DNA from 2 places in the Paenibacillus sp. 79R4 genome. Region 1 is predicted to be linked to the other one. Evidence: predicted binding sites of a transcription regulator. Region 1 holds the regulator's gene; the other holds the start of a gene.
What was found. Region 1 encodes LexA, which represses DNA repair genes until DNA is damaged. Its sites were predicted from a motif close to CGAACATATGTTCG; they were not measured.
Positions count from the first base shown of each region.

Region 1 (9,416 bases):
ATAGCCCTTCAAATTGCCCGAGAACCCTCCGTAAACCGGAGGGTTCTCGCTATTCAATCTAGGCTTTATCTACATTAAAGTATTGAGCCTGAGGATGCGCAAATACCATGGCAGAGACGGAAGCCTCCGGCTCCATCATAAATCCTTCCGTCAGCTCAACGCCGATATCCTCCGGCTTCATCAGCTCGAATAACGGGCCTTGATCCTCCAGATTCGGACATGCCGGATATCCAAAGGAGACTCTTATACCTTGATATCTGGCTCCATGGCGCTGCTTCATCGTCATATCCTGAGGATCCGGGAAGCCCCAAATATCGCGCATAATATGATGCACCCGTTCGGCAAGAGCTTCAGCCGTCTCCAAAGCAACGGCCTGCAGCGCATGCGACCGCAAGTAATCTCCGCTGTCCTTCCATTTCTCTGACAATTCACGGACACCTTGTCCAGCCGTAACGACGAGGAAACCTACATAATCCATCATACCACTATCCACAGGCTTGAGAAAATCCGCCAGGCATAAATACGGTTCAACCTGTTGTCTTGGGAAGCTGAAGGTTTTGAGAACTTTACTGTGATCTTCCGGAGCGTACACGATAATATCATTGCCTGATGATTGTGCCGGGAAGAAGCGATACATTGCATTCGCCCGAATAATACCGTCACGGGCGGCATGTGCCAGTATCTCGTCCACCGTCTCTTTCAATTGAACGGCCTTCGGATCGTTCTTGGCGAGCAGCTGCTCCACCGAGCCCCGCAATCCCAAATGATGGCCTAAGAGCATTTGCATGTTAATATACGGAATAATGTGCTGAATCGGATAATCTCTTAAAATATGACGTTCCAGATCAGGCGGCTGATATACCGGCACATCCAGCGATATTTTTGAGCGTTCAACCCGGGTTAGCTGTGGCAGCGGAGCCTTCTCGGCGACCTTGGAATCCGCTTCTTTCTCCACTTCCATGTCCAGCCGCATCTTCTCACGCTGTTCCTTATCCATCAGCTTATTGGCCAGATCGAGCCCATCCATCGCATCCTTGGCATAAACGACAAGTCCATTATACTCGGGACGAATCCTTGTCCTTGTGAATTTGCGTGTCAGCGCCGCTCCGCCAACCATGATCGGCACATCGATTCCTGCTCCGCGCAGATCTTGAGCGGTAGCAACCATCTGCTGCGCCGACTTAACGAGCAGACCGGATAGCCCGATCGCATCGGCTTTCTCCTCGCGGTAAGCTTCAATAATACGCTCCGGTGGTACTTTTATGCCCAAATTCACGATTTTGTAACCGTTATTGGAGAGAATGATTTCCACCAGGTTTTTACCGATATCATGCACATCGCCCTTCACGGTAGCCAGCAGGATCTTGCCTTTGACAGATGTCTCATTCTTCTCCATAAAGTCCTCCAGGAAGGCTACGGACGCCTTCATGACCTCAGCACTCTGCAGCACCTCCGCCACGATAAGCTCGTTGTTGTTGAATAGCCGTCCGACCTCTTCCATGCCTGCCATCAGCGGACCGTTGATGACCTCAAGCGCGCTGTAGCGATTCAACGCTTCCTCCAGATCGGGAATCAGTCCTTCTTTTGTGCCTTCTACTACGTAAGAAGCGAGCCGCTCCTCGAGAGAAAGATTTATCGCCTTCTCCTTCTTCTCTACCTTCTTGTTACGGAAAGCAGCAACAAACGCAGCCAAAGTCTCGTCATTCGTATTATAGATCAGCTCTTCAGCTAATTTACGTTCTTCCTCTGGAATGGAAGCATAACGTTCCAGCTTCTCGGTATTCACAATCGCATAATCGAGCCCTGCCTTCGTACATTCATACAGAAAGACGGAGTTTAGCACCTCACGTCCCGCTTCCGGCAAGCCGAAGGAGACGTTGCTGATTCCAAGCACGGTATGACAAGCTGGCAGCTCCTGCTTAATTAGACGAATGCCTTCGATCGTCTCCTTAGCTGAGCCTATATATTGCTCATCTCCTGTTCCGACCGGAAACACCAATGGATCAAATATAATATCCTCCGCGGAAAGGCCATACTTGCCCACGAGCAAATCATGCGAACGCTTGGCCACTGCCAGTTTGCCCTCCCTCGTGATCGCTTGTCCTTGCTCATCGATCGTACCAACAACAACCGCTGCCCCATATTTGTGAATCAGCGGAGTTACGTTCTCGAATTTTTCTTCGCCATCTTCAAGATTAATGGAGTTAATTATCGACTTGCCCTGACAGTATGTCAGAGCGAGATCCAGCACCTTGGAATCCGTCGTATCGATCATCAGCGGCACCTTCACCTTCTTGGCTACAAGCTCCAAGAAAAGCTGTATATCCTGGGCTTCATCGCGATCCGGGTCCTGGACGCAGACATCGATGACCTGAGCTCCATTCTTCACTTGAGCACGGGCGATCTCCGACGCCTCCTCATATTTGCCCTCGACGATAAGGCGTTTGAACTTGCGCGATCCGAGGACGTTCGTTCTCTCTCCAATCATATACGGACGGTTGTCCGCTTCAACATAAACGGGATCTATACCGGATAATGCCGGCGGATGCTCGCCGCGAATCGCTCTCGGTTCATAGCGGCTCATCTTATCCGCCATAGCAGCAATATGAGCCGGGGTCGTCCCACAGCAGCCACCTGCGATGTTCAGCCAGCCTTGCTCAGCAAAACCTGCCAGCTTCTGGGCCAGCGAATCCGGTGATTCGTGATAATTACCATTCTCATCAGGCAGCCCGGCATTTGGATAGCAGCTTATCGCCGTTCTGGCCATATCGGATAAAGTTCTGATATGATCACGCATGAATTCGGGTCCTGTTGCACAGTTGAGTCCAATCGAGATCGGCTTCAAATGCTCCAGCGAGATATAGAAGGCTTCGATATTCTGTCCAGCCAGGGTCGTTCCCATCGGCTCAATCGTACCAGATATCATCAGCGGCAGTCTGATTCCGGACTTCTCATAAGCTCGGGTAATTCCGATGCTTCCCGCCTTTACATTTAACGTATCCTGTGATGTCTCAAGCAGCAGTACATCGACGCCCGCCTCGATGAGTGCCAGCGCTTGTTCTTCATAACTGTCTATCAGTTCGTCAAAAGTTACTCCACCTGTAACCGACAATGTCTTTGTCGTGGGGCCAAGCGCACCAACAACATAACGCGGATGATCCGACGTGCTATATTTATCAGCCGCAGCAATCGCCAGACGCGCAGCCGCCAGGTTAATCTCGCGCGCTTGGTCCTGCAGCCCGTATTCGGCAAGGACTATGGAGGTGGCGCCAAATGTATTTGTCTCAATTAGATCGGCTCCCGCTTCCAAGTATTGCTCATGAATGTTCTGAATCACATCCGGACGGGTGAGCACAAGCATTTCATTACAACCGTCCAGGTCTTCCCCGCCAAAATCGGCCGGTGACAGGTCCTTCTGCTGAATCATGGTGCCCATAGCCCCATCGAGGATTAATATTCGTTCTTTCATTCTGGACTCTAGACTTGGTTTACTCATGTTCAATCCCTCCCGCAAAACGTTAAGTTTTAGTGTATCAGAAGTCTGCCATTAAGAAAAGATGCAATTGCAAATCGGAAAGTGCGCGCCATGACTGACCTTAGCACTGAATTTGAAGCGTTGACTCAAACGCGGCCATCCCATCACAGCAGATATTTAACTCTATGAAAAGTCACTTAATGAACAGGTAATCGCATCAAGCTAATGAGAATTGGAAACACGAATAAATTTCGTAAGGAAATTAAAAACGTTCGTAATTCTCTGCGTTTTGCTTGAATGAGTAAAACGCGGCCTTCTCCCTCTGCACTTCGTTCTGTGCCGAACTAATATGGCCCTCTATCCCCTAAGGAATGAGGGGCCGCCTTTACAAATATGCAACACAATGAAGACATAAAAAAACTGCCCCTCGTAATGAAGAGCAGTCTTTAAATACAACATTTTGCATCCTTAGCTTTACTCATGAACTGTAAATTTCTCCGATGGCATCGAATGCTGATCTCTGGCCGTAACATGGGAGATCACTTGATAGTTGCCCGCCTCTTTAAAGGTCTTCTCCAGCACGTAGGTTCCCTCTCCAGCGCTCTTAACGGTGACTTTACTATGCTGTTCCTCGGGATCCCCGTCCTTCCAGATCTCAAACATAACCTCTTTCGCGTCATCTACCGTCTTCCCTTGTTGCGTAACCTTGGCCTCAAAACGAACCTTCTCGCCTGCTTGAATCTCCGTCGGATTCACTTGAAGTTCCACCTGAATGGGTTCCATAGCCATGTTGTCTGCATGATTGTCGGATTTTTTATCTCCACAACCACTAATCACAATGAGAACAAGTGCGAATAACAGAACACTCCAGCCTCTTCTCCGCATGCTATCTTCCTTTCCTCATGAATCTTAACAACGAGATCTTTTAAGCTAATTCGTCCATAATCTGGTGCAATTGGGACAGGTGAGAAATTTCATAATTCGGCACAATCTCATCATTACGGGTCTTCTCATCCCGATTGATCCAAACGGCTTTAATGCCAACGCTAAGGGCTCCGCGAATATCGGTCGTGAGCTTGTCCCCAACCATTAAGGTTTCTTCGGGCTCTGTTCCTAATTGCTCAAGCGCATGCCTGAAAATCGTGGAATCCGGTTTGCCTTTGCCAAAGCTGCCGGAGATAATGATCTTATCGAAGTAACCGGATAGTTCCGGCACTCCATCCAGCTTCTCTTGCTGCAGGGCAGGGCAGCCATTCGTTAATAGAAGCAGCTTAACCTTCCCTTTGAGCTCCTGCAAAATTTGGAACGTCTCTTCATATACATAAGCACGTCCCCGGCGTTCTGCAGCAAAGCCTTCCGCAAGCTCGGCAGCTAATTCTTCGTTAGCGATGCCTAGGGCAAGCAAGCCGCGATGCCAGGATTCCTTGCGATAGATCGGTGCCAGCTCTTCAAGCTGACGGAACTCCGGCTGTTCCCCAGCAGAGAAGTTAGCCCAAAGCCCTTCAAATGGATTGATCCCGATCATTTTCGTAAAAGAAAATGTCTCATAGGATTCATACAATTCCCTAGCTTCCCTGCGGACAGCTGCTTCCAGTTCTGTCGGGTTGCAGCCTGTTACTGCTTCAGCCTTGCGGCAGGTCTCCTCGAAAGCCTCTTTTACGCTCCGGTCATCCCAGAGCAATGTATCATCCAAATCAAAGCATACCGCTTTTATGGTCACTTCGACCACTCCTCCCTCTCCCATGCCAAAATGCATCACTTGCTATGCGCTCTCCGGAAATTTCTTATTCTCTCTCAAACGGAACATGATGAGTATGTGCGAACTGCTCCAGGCGGTCTCCCATAGCTGCCGTATCAAACTGATTGCGGGTACGATAGAATACCCAGTTCGCATCCTTGATCTTGGGCACGATCATAATCTTCTTGCGGCTCACTTTGATTTTGCTAATGTTGCCCGCTTCCAGAATACGATCGCGGTTGTACTTGGTTGTATATACCCAGTTCTTGTTAATCCGTAGGTAGGGTCTTCTCATGAACAAAGTGAAGGCAAGCAGTAAGTACAGCCCAATCGTCAGCCAATAGAGCCAGGTACTCATATCTGCTGAATTACCGATCATTCCAACGGTTGAATACAACAAGGCGATGAACACTAACACGCCCGGCAGGATGATATTTCGCCCCCGGAAAATGTCGCCCTCCCCTCTTGCACCCAGCGATCTCCGCGGATCGGATGCCTTGCCTGTCGTAATCGTAGGCCCTTTCCCTTTTTGGTTCAGTCTTTTTTGATTGCGTTCTACTTTTCTGTCAAATGAACCCATACTTTGTCCTCCTCATATTAATAGCGCTATCAACATGATAAGCCTACGCCTTGTCCAGCCCATCAAGCCCCGTACATGTCGCAAGCCACATGTTATGTATAGCCAGCCCCAGGGGCCGGCTTATTCATCGACGATTTCGATTTGTTCTAATCTTTGACGGAAATTCGCCCGGAAATTCTCGAGATATCTCTCGCGTAGCTTCGCTCTCTCCAGAATCTCTTCTTCGGTTAATCCAACAGATTTATGTTTGCGGGCCAATTCATTGATTCGCGCAACAACAGATTCTATATCCATAATTCCCTCCCCAAGTCGTTAATCTTTTATGATTACAGCTCTCATCCTCATAATATAGAAAGGTTCAGATGCAAGCCGCATTTACTACTCATGCAAAGCAACAATTATTCATACTCTGACATGAGAAAAAGAGCTTGTCAAGGCAGTGCCGCCTTTAGTGCAAGCTCTCTTCATTATATAGTAATTTTCCTTCATCGTAAAACAGTATCGACATTCATTTCGCGGACTTGTCAGAACGAACCTACAGCAGCTCAATTAGGGAGAACCAGCACTTCTCCGGCTTGTATCGAACTTACATGCTTTCCATTAACACGTCTAATTGAATCTATATATTTTCTAATGTCTTTGCCTTGGGGTTTATGCTCGGAAGCAATCTCCCATAACGTATCACCCGGCATCACAATAACTGTCTCCAACGGTTTCTTATCCGCATTATCATTTGATGAGGCAAAAGCCGAGACTACTCCTGTACAGGTTAACAATAGCAGTACTAGCACCAGCATCGTTCTCTTAGCGGTTCTAGAAAGATGGGCACTCCGGCTCCCTGACGAAATAGCAGATTTATGAACTGGCTCCGTATAAATACTCTTATAAGTGCTATATTTAAGCATTTTCCTCACTCCAAACAAGTGTTCTTATTACTGAAATTAATATAACACGAACATTTGTTTGATTCAATACTTTTTCGAACATTCGTTCTCTATTTTTTTTGCAGCATTTTACGGCTTCTATTCGGCAGATAGTTATAAAACGGGATTAAAAACGCATATGTTAGAACTTATGTTTGTACGAACGGCAGTTCTATGTTATAATTTTTCCAAACGTTACTAAGTGGAGTTGATTGGTTATGTCTAAGGTGTCCAGCCGCCAGCAAGCAATCTTGGAATTTATTCGCAGCGAAGTACGAACGAAAGGATATCCGCCCTCCGTCCGTGAAATTGGAGAAGCCGTTGGACTAGCCTCCAGCTCTACGGTACACGGACATCTGGATCGTCTGGAGAAGAAAGGATTCATTCGACGCGACCCTACCAAACCGAGAGCTATTGAGCTGCTTGGCGAGGAATCCGAAAGCGCCGGCCTGTTCGCCCATTCGGTGGCACGCGTTCCTGTCGTCGGCAAAGTAACAGCAGGCGTGCCGATCACGGCAACCGAGAATATAGAGGATTACTTTCCGCTGCCTAATCATTATGCGAACGATGGCGAGATTTTCATGTTATCCGTTGTCGGCGAGAGCATGATTGAAGCCGGAATTCATAATGGCGATTATGTTATCGTAAGACAACAGCAGACCGCGAATAACGGCGATATCGTCGTAGCGATGACTGAGGAAGATGAAGCAACGGTCAAGACCTTCTACAAGGAAAAGGATCATATCCGTCTTCAACCGGAGAATTCGACCATGGAGCCCCTGCGTTTGAAGCATGTAAGCATCCTCGGCAAAGTCATCGGCCTCTTCCGGGATTTTCATTAATCTTCATGTAATACAATGGATTGTGCCTGTCTGAACAAATCCCCATCGAGCGGGAAAATAGAAGCGATCCGTCAAAATTGACAGCAAGCGCCTAGTATCAACGGTTTATGCTGCAACGATGACATAAGGCATCCCATCAGGGATGCCTTTTTATGTTGTCATTTTTTACGATTCGTCTTTTAACGCAAAGTCCGCTTCTAACTCGTTGAATAAATTTTATTTTGTAACTGGGCCGCTGCCCAGTTGCTTTATAGGCATGAGCATAGAATGGCCTATAAATTAAATTGGGAGGTAATTTTTTGAGCAATTATCCTATGATGTACCAAATGCCCACAATGGCTAATATGTCTAATATGCCCAATACATCTAACATGCCCTATAAGCATCACATGCCTCAATCTATCGTTGTTCACCCTGTAGATCATTGCGTCGTCGAGTGTTTGATGTCACTTAAGGGGAATGTTGTCGTTCTTGAAACTACCCGCGGCAGACTTGACGGATGCCTCATCGATGTCAAACCAGACCATGTCGTGCTTGAAGAAAGACATAAGAAGTTTATTGTTCGCATTTGCGAAATTGTTTGGATTATGCCTGATTAATAGAACATAAGGGGGATCTCCCCCTCCTATCCTCACCTTCTAGCATGCGAGTCTGACCCAAATGCTTCAAAAGGTCAGCAAATCAGAATACAACTCCGTCCTTGGGCTTCCCTGCGGGAAGTTCTAAGGACATTATTTATGTTCCGGGACAGGCTAAAGGTATTCAATACACCATACCAGTTCCTTGTTGCCTCCGCCTACTTGACCCTCTTCTTTATTATGCTATCGTATTTATTGTAAGACACTGGAAATCACATAATCCCCAAATAAGTAGTATCCGTGAGAGGCATTAAGCCGATCTGGTTCGTTCTTACTCATTTATACACGATTCAACCAAATTTTTTTAGCTCTGAAGGACATATTGCCGGGGATTATACGTAGGACGAGAGTCAGAGATGTTGTTCGCAAGAGCGATTGGGGATGACCCTAAATTCCCCCAAAAATCAAATGGAACCATTTGGTTTACTTAAACTTATGATTCGCTAATAAGAGCTAATAAGGAGTGATCATATATTTTACTTTAGCCTATTATTAGGTATCGTCGCGATTGCCGTAGGCATATATGCCATTAAAAATCCGTATTCTTGGTGGTTTAAAAGAATCGGGGATGACAGGGATCCCAGTGAAGCAAGGATTTTATATGTAAAGTTTGCAGGAAAAGCAGTTATCATGTTGGGCGTAATAATTATCATTTTAGGCGTGCAGCATCTTTCTTGATGTGACTATATACTACTACGCGATAATGGGGTAAGAAACGTGAAATTTCTAGTTTTTGCTTCCAGTCTGACTGCACTGATTTTTTCAATCGTGGCTTTTGTGCGTACAATCAAGCGAAGGTAACTAAATATTATCTTACATTCAATATCCGCCGCGGTCCTTTCTAAAGCAAGTTGTATCAGAAAATAAATAAGCTCCGCCGGCATAAAGCCAGCGGAGCTATTGACCCGGTGTCATCGGATTTCGATTGCGCTACAAATGACACCGTAGTCACGCAACTAAAACGAATCAATTAAATAAAGAAGGCCCTTGTAATGATGACAAGCAGAATGAAGAGCACCAAAATTGCTGCTGTTGATGTAAACAGTCCTCCTCCGAATCCACCGCCGCAACCTACACCGCCAACGACTTCACCCATGTGTGCTTACCTCCTTGTTTTAAAGTACACCCTATCCTATTCAACTTTTGATAAACAGTTTGGACATATTCACCTATTTTCCGTCTATATAGTACATACTTGTACCATTTTAGGATGGGCAACA
Region 1 is NZ_QJOT01000025.1:34,440-43,855, forward strand. Features, by position in the region: gene metH (methionine synthase) at 59-3,496, opposite strand; gene DMN77_RS22565 (FixH family protein) at 3,950-4,360, opposite strand; gene DMN77_RS22570 (HAD family hydrolase) at 4,401-5,195, opposite strand; gene DMN77_RS22575 (hypothetical protein) at 5,260-5,793, opposite strand; gene DMN77_RS22580 (DUF896 domain-containing protein) at 5,914-6,087, opposite strand; gene DMN77_RS22585 (LysM peptidoglycan-binding domain-containing protein) at 6,339-6,584, opposite strand; gene lexA (transcriptional repressor LexA) at 6,935-7,558, shown strand; gene DMN77_RS22595 (DUF2642 domain-containing protein) at 7,858-8,157, shown strand; gene DMN77_RS24350 (DUF6199 family natural product biosynthesis protein) at 8,695-8,874, shown strand; gene DMN77_RS24070 (hypothetical protein) at 9,167-9,292, opposite strand.

Region 2 (9,416 bases), on a different contig from region 1:
GGATCGATCTGGATCAATGACAAGCATGTACGCATCAAGAGCCCGGCTGCCGCCAAGCGGTATGGGCTGGCGCTGTTGACCGAGGAGAGGCGCACGACAGGCATCTTTCCGGTACTGTCAGTGCATGAGAACGCGGCGATTGCCAATATGCGCAAATATATTCGGCCCTATGGGCTGCTGAATGAACGGAAGAAACGCGATGAGGTCAATCAGGTAGTGGAGAAATTGCGCACCAAGACGCCTTCTCCGAAGACGCTGATTATGAATTTATCCGGGGGCAATCAACAGAAGGTGCTGCTTGCCAGATGGCTGTTAACCAGCCCGGAAATTTTGCTGCTTGATGAACCGACGCGAGGAATCGATGTTGGTGCCAAGTATGAGATTTATACGATCATTGCCGATCTGGCAAAGCAGGGCAAGAGCATCATTATGATCTCATCGGAAATGCCGGAGCTTCTTGGCATGTCCGACCGCATCATGGTGATGTCGGAGGGGAAGATCACGGGCATTTTGGATGGTCAGGAAGCCTCGGAAGAGGAAATTATGCGACTAGCCGCTCAGCATTAGAGTCCGAGAAGGAGAGAATAGGAATGAATATCAAGAAAACTCAGAGCTTTATAACAGAGAACGCGATCTATATTGTACTGGTTGTACTGGTGATCGCAATTGCCGTTTATGACCCCCATTTTATCGGTTTTAACACGCTCCGCGATATTCTGATTCAATCTTCGACCCGGGTCATTATCGCGTTAGGTGTCGCCTTCATTCTGATTACGGGCGGGACCGATCTGTCGGCGGGACGGATGGTCGGTTTGACTGCGGTCATATCGGCTTCGATGCTGCAGGAGCCGGATTATGCACGTCGCTTCTTCCCTGATCTTCCGCAGCTCTGGCTGTTCATCCCGATCCTGATCGCGATATTTGTAGGCGTTATCTTTGGCTTGATTAATGGAGTCATCGTCTCCAAGTTCAAGGTTCCTCCTTTTATTGCTACTTTGGGAACGATGGTGGCAATATACGGGATCAACTCTTTGTATTTCGATACGGAGCCGAATAATTCACAGCCGATCGGCGGACTTCGCGACGATTTTACGACGCTTGGATCAGGCAGCTTCGGTAAAGGAGACTTATCCTTGCCCTACATCGTTATTTTTGCGGTTGCTATCTGTTTTATTGTGTGGGTTCTGTTCAACAAGACCCGGTTGGGTAAAAATATGTATGCGATTGGCGGAAATATGCAAGCTGCAAAAGTATCCGGGATAAATGTAGTGCTGACGCTAATCCTTATTTATTCGATCGCAGGCGCTTTGTATGGCACTGCTGGCGTGCTGGAAGCCGCTAGAACCGGCGGGGCAACGAATAACTACGGGAATATGTACGAGCTTGATGCGATCGCTGCCTGTGTCGTTGGCGGCGTATCAACAACAGGCGGAATCGGTACTGTTCCTGGCGTCATGGCCGGGGTATTGATCTTTACGGTCATCAATTACGGTCTGACCTTCATCGGGGTAGGCCCTTACTGGCAGCAAATTATTAAAGGCGCTATCATCGTGACCGCGGTTGCATTTGATATGCGGAAATATGCGGCCAAGCGCTGATGCTATTATATTCTTGTTATCGATAAGTCTTAACAGAGAGGAATGGGGAAATCCCCTGAGCTGTTGGCAACAACAAGCAGGGGATTTTCATGTTTGGGGGATATGGAAGCTCGGCATATATTTCCATCAAATTCCCATGCAAGGAAAGGACAAGCATGGTAAAATTAGAGAGACTATTTTCCAGATTGCTTATCGTGCTGAGGAGGGGATGTATCATTGAAGAAAATGAAGATGAAGACCGCAAAATTGGGATTGATATTCTCCGTATTAGCAGTGTCACTGGCAGCTATTCCTGCTGGGCATGGAACGGCAAGTGCGGCTGCTGCAAGCAAAAGCAAAAGTATGGCGGCAGTATATGCGCAGGTTCAGGCGGAACGGGCTGCACAGGTTGTAGCGCTAGTTAATAAAGAACGGACTTCGGCAGGGCTGAAGCCTTTGATTGTACACACGAATTTATCGAAGATGGCCAAGGACAAAGCAATGGATATGTTCAGGAGCGGTTATTTTGACCATACTTCGCCGAAATATGGTTCTCCATTTGATATGATGGATGCGTATCACATTACTTATCTCTACGCAGGCGAGAATATTGCCAAAGGACAGCGCTCGGCTGAAGAGGTCGTGAAGGATTGGATGAACAGTCCCGGCCATCGCGCCAACATCTTGAATCCCAAATATACGCTGATCGGCGTAGGTTATTATAACGGGTTTTGGGTTCAGGAGTTTATAGGCAAATAGGCTGTAAACTTGCTCTCATAAAGACAGAATATAAAAAAAGGGGCCGTGGCGGATGTTACGGTTCTTTATTATGCCATTTACCGCTTGGAATCTGCATACATATCAGAGGAGGATAACTTAAGGCAGGGAGGAACTGACGAATGTCATTTTTCAAGCGGGAACAGAATATGACAAATTCAGATTACGGCATCACAAGCCGTGAGGCGGTTGATCTGAAGCAGCTTGCCAATAAGTGTATGGATGGGGATTATTCAAGCGGAGAGGCAGAGGCGGGGGATGAAGTTCTTCTGCAGCTGCAGGTGCAATTGGATGATACGGAGAGAGAGCTGGCTGAACGGATCGCTCTGGAGAGGAAGTTCAAGCAGCTCTATGTCGAGCAGCAGGCCTACGTCAATAGACGTATTCGCCAAGCCCATATGGCAGCCATTGCTTATCAGGAGGATTATGCTCGTCGTGCGCTGTCTGAGAAGAGGTCGGCTGAAGCAAAAATGAAGGAATATTTGGCGAGCTACGAGCTGTATAAAGCGGAGGCGGAGCAGCTTCGCAATCAATTCGCCCACTTGCTGGGCCAGCTTGAAACCGTGGAGCAGGAGCGGCGACAACCGGGGGGCCGGACAGAATATGGTGACGGATCGGTGTCTATGCCGGGCAGTCAAAGCTCTTTAAGCGGCACCGGTTATAAGGACGGAGGGTAGGACCATTCATAAATATGAGCAAAGCAGGCCTGGGAAGCGATTCTCAGGCTTTTATGTGGAGTTGCGGAACAGGGTGTGGTATGTGCGTTCTGACCGATAGATGACACAGGAGCTGACTATGAATCTGGCTATTTTGCCAGGCCCGCCTGCAGCTCCTGGTATTATTTCAAATCCATCCAAATCCAATAGACGTGGGTATAACTTGTAGTACAAGTATCCGATAAATAGACTTTATCATTGAGCAAGCAGTCCAATCTGTTAATGGGAAAAATGAATAGGATGGTGTGTACTCTAAATGTAAGGAGGTATGTACACATGGGTGAAGTCCTGGGTGGTGGATTATTTACATCAACTGCAGCGATTTTGGTTCTGTTCATTTTGCTGGTTATCATTACTAGAGCTTTTGTATTTTAATTGATTCCTCTAACTATCAGCTTCCACATTCAATAGTTGAAGATGATATGTAAATACTCTGCCCATACCGCCGCGCAATTTGATAGAATCCGTATAAAAGAAGCGACTGACCTGACTGGTTGGTGGCTTCTTTTTTTCTGCATTTATAAATGAATCTCATCTCCGTTAACCGGGCCATTATTCCAGTAAATTGGCAGTGGATTAGAATAGATGATATTATGGGTGCTATCAGAGTGTTCCGGCGATCATAAAAAATCACATTCTCGTCAACAATGAATGATCCTAGAGGGTCAATTTTTATTTCAATTGTTTAATAAATAGGATAAACTCAATAAAAATGAACATACACGAGCTCCTGCGGCTATACCTGTGATAGAAGTTGGTTAGATTAATTAAAGGATAGGGTCAGGGATTCGGACACAACACAGGAGGAAGACGACCATGAACAAAACGTCGCGAATATGGCTAGTTACGGGCCTGCTCTCGGCGGTATCAACATTGCTGCTTATTGTTGGATTCATATATGCCGTCTATGATATGACGGCTCCGGCAAGCGAGGCAAGTAAGGTCAAGCCCGACAGCAGCTTACAAATGTCTGTCACGGCAGCGCCGTTTGATATCACTTCCATTGGCGATTCGCTCGCCAAAGGTACCGGGGACGATACAGGCAACGGATTTGCACGCAGAACGGTGCAGTTATTATCGAAGCAGGGCAAGTCATCCAAATTAGTGAACAATCTCGGCATCAACGGGCTGACAACGAAGGCGCTGCTGCCGATGCTTGATGAACCAGGGGTCCAATACGGCCTCAAGCAGGCCGGAATCATTATTCTGTCGATCGGCGGGAATGATTTGTTCGCAGGAGCTCAGAGCTATCAGAGCAGCGGGGAACTTCCGACCGAAGCGGAGATGGAGGCCGCGGTAAAGACATCGGGTGAAAATTTTAGGAAGATCGTTAGCAAGCTGAAGCAGATTAATCCCGATGCACAGCTGGTGTATGTTGGCTTATACAATCCCTTTGCCGATTTGAAGGACATGAAGAAGGCTGGGGATCAAGCGGTGGCGAATTGGAATCTGAATGTATTGGATACAATGAATCAGTATCCGGACACGATTGTTATTCCAACCTATGATCTATTTACGAGCAACCTGGATCGCTATTTATCGGGTGATCATTTCCATCCGAATGGCGACGGCTACCAGAGGATCGCAGAGCGGATTGTACAGAGCATCGCGCTGAACTAGGTTAAGGAGGCGAAAATGCGATGCATCATCAAACGAAGACAAATGATGAGATTATTTTGTCGGTGGAGCATTTGAAGAAGCGGATCGGCAAGCGCTGGATCGTGCAGGATGTATCCTTCGAGGTGAAAGCCGGAGAGATTTTTGGATTTCTCGGGCCAAACGGAGCGGGCAAGACAACGACGATTCGCATGCTGGTTGATCTGATTCGTCCGACTGAAGGGCATGTAGCGATCTGCGGATTCGATGTGCAGAAGGATCCGGAGCGTGCGCTTAGCCTGGTGGGGTCCATCGTGGAGAATCCGGAGGTATATACATACCTGACGGGCTGGGAGAACCTGGAGCAATTCGCCCGGATGATGCCGGGAATCGATGCGGCGAGGATTCAGGAGGTTGCTGATCTGGTTGGACTCGACCAGCGGATTCATGATAAGGTGCGGACGTATTCGCTCGGAATGCGGCAGCGACTTGGAATCGCCCAGGCGCTGCTCGGCAGACCTAAGCTGCTTATTCTGGATGAGCCGACGAATGGTCTTGATCCGAAAGGGATTAAGGAAATGCGCAACTTTATCCGCCTCCTGGCGAAGGAAGGGCTGGCCGTGTTCGTCTCAAGCCATCTGCTTAGTGAAATTCAAGTACTCTGTGATCGTGTGGCGATTATAAGCCGCGGTCGGGCTCTTGAAGTCGGCGCTGTTCATGAACTGCTTGACTCGAGAACAGGGTATGTGGTCTGGGAGCTGGAGCCGTCTTCTGCAGGAGAGGCGATGCTGTCTGACCTTGGAATCAGCATCGTTAGAAATGTGGACGAGGTGCTGGATGATGCGATCCTTGCCGGATTTGGCGGCGAGGCGCTCGTAACCCAGATGCAGGTGGACCAAATTGCGGATATCGTGCCTCGGCTCGTAAGTTCCGGGCTTCAGGTCCGTTCCGTTCAGAAGGTAATTCCAACGCTGGAACAATTGTTCCTTGAGATGACGGATGGTGAGGGTGTTGAATAATCTGATGCTGTTAGTTAAGAATGAGACGATCAAAATGATCAAGAAGAAGCGATTTTACGTCGTTCTGTTGGTGCTGCTCGTTCTTGTCCCGATGTTCACCTATGCCCAGATGCGTGAAGCATCTGCCAAGCGGGAGAAATTCGGTGCAGACTGGCGCCGGGAAGTCCAGCAGGCGATTACGGATAATCAAAATTCACTCGGCAGCGACCGCGTGCCTGAGGAGTGGAAAAAATACCGCAAAATATATATCGAGCAGATGAAATATTATCTTGAGCATGATGTGAATCCCATCCAGGCTGGCGGTGTATCGTTCACCCGTGAATTTCTGGATAACGCATCTACGTTGTTCATTCCTCTCCTGATCATGGGTGTCGGGTCAGACATTGTATCCTCTGAGCGAACAGCGGGGACAATCAAGATGCTGCTTACCAGGCCGGTGCGAAGGTGGAAAATCCTGCTCAGCAAGTTAATTACGTTGATCATGTTCGTCTCGTTGATCATCCTGTCTACGCTGCTCGTATGTTACTTAATATCCGGAATATTTTTTGGCTATGGCGGATTTCAGCTTCCGGTATTCAGCGGTTTCCAGCTGCATGGCAGCGAAGTGGATATGTCCAATGTTCATGCTGTACCGCAGTGGAAATATATCTGTATGCAGGCCGGGCTGATCTGGTTCGTTGGAATTGTAGTAGCGATGCTGGCCTTCATGGTATCTGTGCTCGTACGCAGCACTGCCGCGAGTATTGTCATTATGATGGCCGCGCTGATTGCCGGCAATATTCTCAGCAGTATGGCATCAGCCTGGACAAGCGCCAAATATTTGTTCATGGTCAATCTCGGTCTTACGAACTATTTATCGGGAACACCGGCTCCGATCGAGGGCATGACACTGGGCTTTTCACTCGCTGTTCTGGCGGTTTGGGCGGCTTGTTCGGCAGTCGTTTCATTCCTTGTCTTTACGAAACAGGATATCTTGAATTAAAATGGACAAGGATAACAAAACATTTGTTTGCATTTGTAGTATATTAGAGGTTGTTCAAAAAGTCCGCTTTTGATTACGTAGTCAATCAGGAAGCAGATTCTGCATCAAATTTTGAATTAAGCCGGGTCCAAGCGAATGCTTGCGAAGCGATGATTCCTGCGAAACATCTCAGGCGTTCACGTACGAACAACGTGCGCTGCGCTTTTTAATCGCTGGCTTCATTCAACTTTCTCGGCGCTGAACACCGGCCTTTTTGAACACGTATATTAAAGACTACATAACGAAAGTAAAAGGGGGAGCATGAATGGCGGAACAAATCGATTTGTTCGAAGAAGCTTCCGGTATCCGTTCCGGAAGTGAATCTTCGGGATACGACGCGGACGACATTCAAGTGCTCGAAGGGCTTGTCGCAGTACGGAAACGGCCAGGGATGTATATTGGCAGTACGAGCTCGTCGGGACTTCATCATCTGGTCTGGGAAATTGTGGATAATGCTGTCGACGAGCATTTGGCCAAATTTTGTTCCAAGATCGATATTACATTGAATAAGGATGGTTCTGTAACCATAGTAGATAATGGCCGCGGTATTCCGACTGGGATGCATAAGATCGGTGTTCCTACACCGCAGGTCGTCTATACGATCCTGCACGCTGGGGGCAAGTTCGGCGGCTCCGGTTATAAGAAATCCGGGGGGCTGCACGGGGTTGGCGCATCGGTAACCAACGCTTTATCCGAGTGGCTTGAGGTGGAGATCTACCGTGAGGGCAAAATTCACCGCATGCGGTTCGAGTACTGGGTGGATAAAAAAGGAGTCGAGCATGTCGGCGAACCGGTAACGGGTCTTGATATTATCGGCAATACGAATAAGTCCGGCACGAAGGTAACGTTCAAGCCGGATATTCGGGTGTTCCCGAATGGAATCGGCCTTAATTATGATACGCTCGCCGATCGTTTGCAGGAGATCGCTTTTCTGAACTCAGGTCTGAAAGTGACTTTGAAGGATGAGCGTTCCGACCGTTCTGACGAGTTTTTCTACGAGGGCGGTGCGAGCCAATTTGTCGAGTTCCTGAATGATGGCAAGGATGTCCTCCATGAAGTGGTTCATTTCTATGCGGAACGGGATGAGATCGAGGTTGAAGTAGCGCTGCAATATAATGTGGGCTATACGGAGACCTTGGTGTCCTTTGTGAACTCGATTCCTACGCGGGGCGGCGGTACACATGAGACTGGCTTCAAGACAGCATATACGCGTGTCATGAATGAATATGCCCGGAAGAATGCAATCCTGAAAGAGAAGGATAAAAATCTGGAGGGCAATGATCTTCGCGAAGGAATGATGGCTGTCATCAGCGTGAAGATGTCCGAGGTGGAGTTCGTCGGCCAGACGAAGGATCAGCTCGGCAGCGCTTCCGCGCGAAGTGCCGTGGAGTCTGTCGTATCCGACAAGATGGCTCTGTTCCTGGAGGAGAACCCCCAGGTCGCTCAAGTTCTGATCAAGAAGGCGGTGCAGGCCTCCAAGGCGCGGGAAGCAGCGCGCAAGGCGCGCGATGAGATGCGGAGCGGCAAGAAACGCAGCGAGAGCACGAATCTCGGCGGCAAGCTGTCTCCTGCACAGTCGAAGGACTATGCCCGCAATGAATTGTTCATTGTCGAAGGCGACTCCGCCGGTGGCTCGGCGAAGCAGGGCCGGGATTCCAAGTTTCAGGCGATTTTGCCATTGAAGGGTAAACCGATGAATCCGGAGAAAGCCAAGCTTGCCGATATTCTGAAGAACGATGAGTATCGGGCCATTATCGCGGCGATCGGTGCGGGCATCGGCACGGAATTCGCTGTCGAGGACAGCAATTATGCGAAGATTATCATTATGACGGATGCTGATACAGACGGAGCACATATTCAAGTGCTGCTGCTTACCTTCTTCTATCGTTATATGAAGCCGCTGATCGATGCCGGACGGGTCTACATTGCCCAGCCTCCGCTGTACAAGATCACGAGGCGTTCAGGCAAGCTGGAGACCGTACGTTATGCCTGGAGCGATGAGCAGCTGCAGAATTACTTGAAGGAATTTGGTAAAAACTTCGAACTGCAGCGTTATAAAGGACTCGGGGAGATGAATCCGGATCAGTTGTGGGAGACGACGATGAATCCGGAGAGCCGTACAATGCTGCAAGTGAAGATTGAGGATGCCGCGAAGGCGGAACGGCGCGTATCCACCTTGATGGGGGATAAGGTGGACCCGCGCAAGCGTTGGATCGTAGAGAACGTCGATTTTACGGAGTATGAGGAATAGAGGGTGACTTGATTTGAGTATGTTGGAGAATTTCTTACCGGCTTATTTGGAAGAGGTCGTAGGGGATCGCTTCGGTCGGTATTCCAAATATATAATTCAGGACCGTGCCATTCCTGACGTGCGCGATGGGCTCAAGCCGGTTCAGCGGCGGATACTGTATGCGATGTATGATTCGGGGAATACGCCTGACAAGCCTTACCGCAAGTCAGCCAAGACGGTCGGCGATGTGATGGGAAATTATCATCCGCACGGTGACTCCTCGATCTACGAGGGTATGGTGCGGATGGCTCAGCCTTGGAAGATGGGGCATGTGCTGGTTGACGGGCACGGCAACTGGGGTTCCCAGGATGATGACCCGGCAGCAGCGATGCGTTATACGGAGGCGCGGCTGTCGCCGATCGCTATGGAGCTGCTGCGCGATATTGAGAAGCGGACGGTTCCCTTCAAGGATAACTTTGA
Region 2 is NZ_QJOT01000004.1:64,121-73,536, reverse strand. Features, by position in the region: gene DMN77_RS06235 (sugar ABC transporter ATP-binding protein) at 1-567, shown strand, start outside; gene mglC (galactose/methyl galactoside ABC transporter permease MglC) at 591-1,598, shown strand; gene DMN77_RS06225 (CAP domain-containing protein) at 1,824-2,336, shown strand; gene DMN77_RS06220 (PspA/IM30 family protein) at 2,477-3,031, shown strand; gene DMN77_RS06215 (dihydroorotate dehydrogenase) at 3,347-3,445, shown strand; gene DMN77_RS06210 (GDSL-type esterase/lipase family protein) at 3,887-4,690, shown strand; gene DMN77_RS06205 (ABC transporter ATP-binding protein) at 4,711-5,685, shown strand; gene DMN77_RS06200 (ABC transporter permease) at 5,678-6,667, shown strand; gene parE (DNA topoisomerase IV subunit B) at 6,972-8,957, shown strand; gene gyrA (DNA gyrase subunit A) at 8,971-9,416, shown strand, end outside.
Region 2: a site for LexA is predicted at 6,684-6,697, ahead of parE (DNA topoisomerase IV subunit B). Genes of this name have one in related genera too.